Ketobacter sp. MCCC 1A13808: one gene and its partner. The protein of the gene in region 2 interacts with the protein of the main gene of each other region in a pairwise test. Links are inferred from orthologs where the notes say so. Each region holds a gene or a part of one and is shown on either strand. Other genes may lie near its edges.

What was found. Proteins that work in one complex are often made in the same cells at the same time.
Region 1: the proteins of uvrA (region 2) and uvrB interact in binary tests that used the Escherichia coli proteins (3 or more experiments, as listed by UniProt). The link is inferred for Ketobacter sp. MCCC 1A13808 from one-to-one orthologs.

The regions. Positions count from the first base shown.
Region 1 is NZ_VRKW01000005.1:259,519-264,123, forward strand. What follows is about bases 1,619-4,605. They hold uvrB (excinuclease ABC subunit UvrB), read left to right. Parts: upstream 1,619-2,099; coding sequence 2,100-4,112; downstream 4,113-4,605. Other genes in these bases: FT643_RS12400 (mannose-1-phosphate guanylyltransferase/mannose-6-phosphate isomerase), read left to right, coding at 1,619-2,080; FT643_RS12410 (NAD-dependent epimerase), read left to right, coding at 4,210-4,605. In the rest of the region: FT643_RS12395 (aminotransferase class I/II-fold pyridoxal phosphate-dependent enzyme), read left to right, coding at 1-526; more of FT643_RS12400, read left to right, coding at 665-1,618. UniProt on the Escherichia coli protein: The UvrABC repair system catalyzes the recognition and processing of DNA lesions. A damage recognition complex composed of 2 UvrA and 2 UvrB subunits scans DNA for abnormalities.
Region 2 is NZ_VRKW01000019.1:14,789-18,145, reverse strand. It holds uvrA (excinuclease ABC subunit UvrA), read left to right. Parts: upstream 1-325; coding sequence 326-3,157; downstream 3,158-3,357. Other genes in the region: FT643_RS20965 (lysophospholipid acyltransferase family protein), read left to right, coding at 3,186-3,357; FT643_RS20975 (MFS transporter), read right to left, coding at 1-106. UniProt on the Escherichia coli protein: The UvrABC repair system catalyzes the recognition and processing of DNA lesions. UvrA is an ATPase and a DNA-binding protein. A damage recognition complex composed of 2 UvrA and 2 UvrB subunits scans DNA for abnormalities.

The sequences.
Region 1 (4,605 bases), on a different replicon or contig from region 2:
TGGCTCCACTTCAAAAATCACGTTCGCCGGTGCCGGTCTGGCTTTTATGGGTACTTCGGAAGAAAACCTGAAGTACTTTAAAAAGCACCTCGGAATGGTGACGATTGGACCTGATAAGGTGAATCAACTACGTCACGTGAAGTTCTTCGGGGATTTTGACGGTTTAATGACGCATATGGATAAACATGCCGAATTACTGAAGCCCCGCTTTGACGCGGTTTTGCAGCATCTTGAGGACGGCCTGAAGGGGTCGGACATGGGTGGCTGGACTGTGCCGGAAGGCGGATATTTCATATCGTTCGATTGCTTGCCCGGTTTGGCCAAAGAAATCATTGCCTTGGCCGCTGCTGTTGGGGTGAAGTTAACGCCTGCGGGTGCAACATTTCCCTATGGGCTTGATCCGGAAGACAAGAATATTCGGCTCGCACCCAGCTTTCCTGCTTTGTCCGATATCAATAAAACCATGGAAGTGTTCGTGGTGTGCGTGAAACTCGCGTCAATCAGGTTGAAACTGCAAGCTGAATAGCGTTTGCAGATCATTCTGATCACCGTCGTAAAAGGCCTGTGCTCCCTTCGTGTTGACAGGCCTTTTTTATTTTTTGCAACAGGCTTTGTGTTATATTCAAAGCATCTATGAGACTAACCCGCGCTAGAAGGTAGCCCTATGATTCCAGTAGTACTCTCAGGTGGAAGTGGTTCAAGATTGTGGCCTCTTTCCCGATCTTCTCATCCCAAACAGTTTCTGCCGCTTTGTTCTGATCAGTCAATGGTTCAGGAAACCCTGACTAGGCTTTCGCGATCGGTTGCCAGCCAAAGCCCGATTTTTGTGACGGCAGAAGATCAGCGCTTTTTGTTGGCTGAACAGATTCGTAGTCTTGGTGTTAGTGATTCCAGAATTATACTTGAACCCGCTCGACGCAATACCGCTCCGGCCATTGCGCTGGCTTGCTTATGCGCCTTGGAGCAAGATCCTGAAGCCGTGGTGTTAGTCCTTCCTTCTGATCATCACATTAAAGACCAGCCTGCCTTTCATGAGGCGCTGGCGTTAGCTAATGCCGCCGCACTGGAAGGCAAGCTGGTTACGTTCGGGATCGTACCGAGCAAGCCTGAAACCGGGTACGGTTACATCAAAGTGGGTAACCAGAAATCAGGGCCCTCTCGCCCGATAGCCGCTTTTGTTGAAAAACCGGACTTTGAAACCGCTAAACAATACGTGGCTGATGACCACTATTACTGGAATAGCGGGATGTTTGCTTTTCGTGCCGACTTATACCTGAGTGAATTGGCCAAGTTTAATCCTGATATGATAGCGGCCTGCAGAGCCGCGTGGCAGAACAAGTCCCTGGATCTGGATTTTGTGCGTATCGGTACCGATGACTTTTTGAAAAGCCCGGAAGATTCGATTGATTACGCCGTCATGGAAAAAACCGATAAAGGTGTCGTCATTCCGCTGGATGCCGGCTGGTCGGATGTGGGGTCTTGGCAGTCCTTGTGGGAAGTGAAGGAGGGCGATGAGTTTGGGAATGTGTTTGAGGGGGATGTACTGGCATTGGACACAGAGAACTCAATGGCTATTTCCCAGAGTCGGTTGGTGTCCTTATTGGGCGTAAAGAACATAGCCGTTATCGAAACCCGTGATGCAGTATTGGTCGCGGATATTGATCAGGTCCAGCGGGTCAAGAATATCGTTAAAACCATCGAAGAATCCGGGCGCACCGAACATGAATTTCACCGTGAAGTGCACCGGCCTTGGGGTAAGTTCGATTCCGTGGATGCCGGTGGCCGTTACCAGGTGAAGCGAATCACCGTTAAGCCGGGCGCGCGGTTATCCACCCAGTTACATCATCACCGTGCCGAACATTGGGTCGTCGTGCAGGGGACTGCGAAAGTTAGGCGTGGTGACGAAACAGTCATGATCAGTGAAAATGAGTCCGTTTATATCCCGCTTGGTGAGGTGCACTCGCTGGAGAATCCGGGCAAAATTATGCTGGAAATCATTGAAATTCAGACCGGCGCGTATTTGGGCGAAGATGATATTATTCGCCTGGATGATACTTACGGCCGGGGTAATAACGATTAGACTCCCCTTATAGGTAACAGTGCGCAAATTCAAAGTTCATTCAAAGTACCAGCCGGCGGGCGATCAGCCCACCGCCATAGCCAGTCTGGTGGAAGGCCTTAATGATGGGCTTTCTCATCAGACGCTGTTGGGGGTCACCGGTTCCGGTAAAACCTTTACTATCGCCAATGTGGTGGAGCAGATTCAGCGGCCGACAATGGTCATGGCCCACAACAAGACGCTGGCAGCTCAATTGTACGGCGAGTTTAAAGAGTTTTTCCCTGATAACGCTGTTGAATATTTCGTTTCTTATTACGATTATTATCAGCCGGAAGCCTATGTGCCTTCATCCGATACCTTTATAGATAAAGACTCCTCGGTTAACGAGCATATTGAGCAAATGCGGTTGTCTGCTACGAAAGCGTTGCTGGAGCGGCAAGATGTGTTAATTGTTGCAACGGTGTCCGCGATCTATGGTTTGGGTGATCCGGGGAGTTACCTGAAAATGGTCTTGCACCTGGACCGTGGTGATCCGATTGATCAGCGCACGATTCTGCGTCGATTGGCGGAGCTACAATACACCCGTAACGACACGGATTTTTATCGTGCGAATTATCGCGTGCGTGGAGAAATCATCGATGTGTTTCCCGCGGAATCTGAGCGAGAAGCGCTGCGAATCGAGTTGTTTGATGACGAAATAGAGAACCTGTCCTTGTTTGATCCGCTGACAGGAGAGGTGTTGCAGCGCTTACCTCGTTATACGATCTATCCTAAATCCCATTATGTTACTCCCCGCGAAACCGTGGTGGGCGCGATCGATAATATCAAAACCGAGTTACATGATCGGTTGGCGTTCTTCAGTAACGAAAGTAAATTGGTGGAGCACCAGCGTCTAGGGGAACGTACCCGTTATGATCTGGAAATGATGCAGGAGCTGGGGTATTGCACCGGAATAGAAAACTATTCCCGTTATCTCTCAGGGCGTGGTGCCGGAGAACCACCTCCGACGCTGTTTGATTATCTGCCCGATAATGCGCTTGTGGTAATCGATGAATCCCATGCGACGGTGCCCCAGATAGGCGCCATGTATAAAGGTGACAGGTCGCGCAAAGAAACACTGGTTCAGTATGGGTTTCGTTTGCCCTCTGCTTTGGATAACCGGCCCCTGCAGTTTGAAGAATGGGAGGCCTTATGTCCGCAAACGATTTTTGTTTCCGCTACACCGGGCAATTACGAGGCGGAGCACCAGCAGGCCGTTATCGAGCAGATTGTGCGGCCCACCGGTTTGGTCGATCCACAGATAGAGATTTTGCCCGCTACCACACAGGTGGAAGATTTGTTATCTCAAATCTCTGCGACCATTGCCAAACAAGAGCGGGTCCTGGTAACCACCTTAACCAAGCGCATGGCAGAAGATTTGACGGATTACCTGGCTGAGCACGGAGTACGTGTACGCTATCTGCACTCGGATATTGATACCGTGGAGCGGGTAGAAATTATCCGGGATTTACGCTTAGGCGAGTTTGATGTGCTGGTGGGCATTAATCTGTTGCGCGAAGGTCTGGATATGCCGGAAGTCTCTTTGGTGGCAATTCTGGATGCCGATAAAGAGGGCTTCCTGCGTTCTGAGCGTTCCCTGATTCAGACTATCGGACGCGCAGCCCGGAATCTGAACGGGCGGGCCATACTCTATGCAGACAAGATAACCAATTCTATGCGCAAGGCGATGGACGAAACAGAGCGTCGCCGCAACAAGCAGACGGAGTTCAACAAAGCGAACGGCATTACCCCCGCCGGGATCAGAAAATCCGTTGAGGATATTATGGAGGGTGCTCGTGCGCCGGGCGGTAATCGTAAAAATCTGCGGAAAGTGGCTGACCGGAGCGGTGAATATAAAGTGGATATTGCCTCGATGGAGCCGCGTCAGGTAGCGGCAATGATCAAGGAGCTTGAGCAAAAGATGTTTAAGAGTGCGAAAAGCCTGGAATTTGAAGAAGCCGCCCGTATCCGTGATGAAGTTCAGCGATTGAAGGATCTAGCCTTTATCCAATAGTTAGGCAGGGTAGGTAGCTATGCTATGATTCTGCATCTACGAGCTAGTATTAATATTGAAGTACAACGAACTATTTGAATAGCGAGGAACGCATCTTATGAAAGTTCTGGTGACCGGAGCGGCTGGATTTATCGGTTCCACTCTTTCCCACAAATTGTTGGATAGAGGCGATGAGGTTATTGGTCTGGATAACCTGAATGACTACTATGATGTGTCATTGAAAGAGGCAAGATTAAAGCGGCTTCAGGATCGCAATGGATTCACCTTTGTTAAAGCATCGCTGGAAGACCGGTCTGCAGTGGAACAGATGTTCAAGAAAGAACAGCCTCAAAAGGTGGTCAATCTGGCGGCTCAGGCGGGTGTGCGCTATTCCATTATTAACCCCTACGCCTACATTGAGGCGAATGTGGTTGGGTTTATAAACATTCTGGAAAATTGCCGTAACAACAAGGTTGAGCATCTGGTTTATGCATCCACCAGCTCTGTGTATGGC
Region 2 (3,357 bases):
GCTCACCATAAATGGCAAAAACAGGCAATATCATAAACAAGCCCAACATACGCAACCCGAATAGGCTGGCAAGGGACCATGTGGCTCGAGCTTCTGAAGAGTTCATCAAAAAATCTTATCCGATCAAATTGGGCAGGATTCTACCACTGATACCCTCTCTCCCGAAGTGCTGGCGCTGACCAATGATCCACAAAGTACATTTAGTTTGTGTAACAGGCCCTTTTAACCCTCTTATCAGATCCACAATCCGGCTCAAGCCATCTATTAAGTAGTTCCCGCTGTACAATCCCTTTATACTTGCGGGTTTTCATTGGCGGGGGTAACGATGGACACCATCCAAGTACGTGGCGCACGCACTCACAACCTAAAGAATATCAGCCTGGACATTCCGCGCGACAAGTTTATTGTCATTACTGGCTTGTCAGGTTCAGGCAAGTCCTCTCTGGCCTTCGATACGCTTTACGCAGAAGGTCAAAGACGTTACGTAGAATCCCTATCTACCTATGCCAGACAATTCCTGTCATTGATGGAGAAGCCGGATGTTGATCATATTGAAGGGCTCTCTCCTGCCATATCCATAGAACAAAAAAGCACCTCTCATAACCCCCGATCCACTGTTGGCACCATCACTGAGATCTACGACTATCTGCGTCTTTTATATGCCCGCGTAGGCACTCCTCGCTGTCCAGACCACGACCTTCCCCTGGAAGCACAGACCATCAGCCAGATGGTAGATGATGTGATGGCGTTAGCAGCGGAAAATCGTTACATGCTGCTGGCACCGGTGGTACAGGACAAAAAGGGGGAGCACCTCCACTTATTCGAGGAGCTACGTGCTGACGGATTTGTTCGAGCGCGAATAGACGGCATTGTGGTGGATCTGGATCAAACCCCGAAACTGGATAAGAAACGCAAGCACACGATTGAAGTTGTGGTTGATCGCTTCAAAGTTAAAGCAGGCTTGGAATTGCGCCTTGCGGAGTCGTTTGAAACAGCCTTGAATCTGACGACGGGTACCGCTTTGGTGGTCAATATGGACTCTCCCAAAGAACAATCACTATTCTCTTCCAAATTCGCCTGCCCGGTTTGCAACTACAATCTCAGCGAGCTGGAGCCCAGGCTGTTCTCCTTCAACAACCCCGCAGGCGCCTGCACCACCTGTGATGGGCTGGGAGTAAATCAGTTTTTCGATGAAGACAACATAGTAGTTTCTTCCGAGCTCAGCCTGGCAGAAGGCGCAATTAAAGGTTGGGACCGGCGCAGTATCTACTACTTTCAAATGCTACGCTCACTGGCGGAGCACATCGGTTTCGACATTGACAAACCTTTTGGCAAACTTAACAAAAAAGCCCGCCAGGCCGTTCTCCATGGCACCGGAACCGATTCGGTGCCGTTCCATTACCTGAATGACCGTGGCGATGCCATCACCCGCAATCACCCATTTGAAGGCATCATCCCCAACATGGAACGGCGCTACCGCGAGACCGAATCGGACGCGGTCAGGGAAGAGCTATCCAAATTCCTAAGTGTGGCGGATTGCAGAACCTGTAACGGCTCTCGGCTTAACCGATCTGCACGCCATGTGTACATAGAATCGGCCACATTACCTGATGTCATTAAATTACCGGTTGGCGAATCACTAGAATATTTTAAGGCCCTAAAGCTTCAGGGCAAGAAAGGCGAAATAGCGGAAAAAATACTTAAGGAAATACGCGAGCGGCTGCAATTCCTGGTCAATGTGGGCTTGGATTATCTGTCTCTCAACCGCAAAGCTGAAACCCTCTCCGGGGGAGAAGCACAGCGCATTCGGCTTGCCAGCCAGATTGGAGCAGGCTTGGTGGGCGTGCTCTACATCCTTGATGAGCCGTCTATTGGCTTGCACCAACGAGATAACGAGCGGCTACTTGCCACGCTCACCCGCTTGCGGGATATGGGAAACACCGTCATTGTAGTGGAGCACGATGAGGATGCGGTCCGCGCCGCTGATTTTGTCATTGATATAGGGCCTGGTGCCGGCGTCCACGGGGGTGAGGTAATAAAAGCGGGCACGGTAGAACAAATCATGTCATGCCGCAAATCCCTTACTGGGCAGTATCTAAAGGGCACTAAAAAAATCGACATTCCAGCCCTGCGCAAAAGCATCGACCCTGAACGCACACTCATCATCAAGGGCGCTCAGGGTAATAATCTAAAATCGGTAGATCTTCATCTACCGGTAGGATTAATGACTTGCATAACTGGCGTATCCGGGTCGGGTAAATCAACCCTGATAAACAGCACTCTTTTTCCGTTAGCAACAACCTTACTAAACGGCGCAACCACACACAAAGCCGCTCCCCACACGTCCATCGAGGGGCTCGACCACTTCGACAAAGTCGTCGATATAGATCAAAGCCCGATCGGCCGCACACCCCGATCGAACCCGGCAACCTACACGGGACTATTTACGCCCATAAGGGAGCTGTTTGCTGGAACTCAGGAATCGCGCTCCAGGGGCTACGGGCCAGGCCGGTTTAGCTTCAATGTCAAAGGCGGACGGTGTGAAGCCTGTCAGGGCGATGGTGTCATTAAAGTGGAAATGCATTTTCTACCTGATATGTATGTACCTTGCGATGTATGCAAGGGCAAACGCTACAACCGTGAGACCTTGGAAATTCGCTATAAAACCAAAAACATCACCGAAGTACTGGCGATGACGGTGGAGGAAGCACACGAGTTTTTCGAGAATATTCCGGTTATAGCACGTAAACTTAAGACATTGGTCGATGTAGGTCTTTCTTACATTAGACTGGGCCAGTCGGCCACTACACTTTCAGGCGGGGAAGCGCAACGGGTCAAGCTATCCAAGGAGCTTTCCAAAAGGGACACCGGCAGCACCCTCTATATTCTTGATGAACCCACAACCGGGCTTCATTTTCATGATATAAAACAGCTTCTTGTTGTATTGCATCACCTCAGAGATAAAGGCAACTCCGTGGTAATCATTGAACATAACCTGGACGTCATAAAAACGGCAGACTGGGTGATTGATCTCGGACCGGAAGGCGGTAGCGGTGGCGGGGAAATAATTGCACAAGGTACACCAGAGCAATTAACGAAAATACGACAATCCCATACGGGTCGATTCCTAAAGCCGATTCTATCGAACCACAAATAAATCGAATCACAAGGCCAGCTTAAATACTTTGAAAAAGACGTATAAATTCCAACATTCTGCACTTCGATGCTTTATCTTTTGCTGCTCTAATCTGCCGCTGCCGGTGATGCGTGCAATTGGCCGCAGCTGCGGGTTGCTTTATTACATATTTAATAACCGCCGTGTAGACATAGCCCGCTACAACCTAAAATTGTGTTATC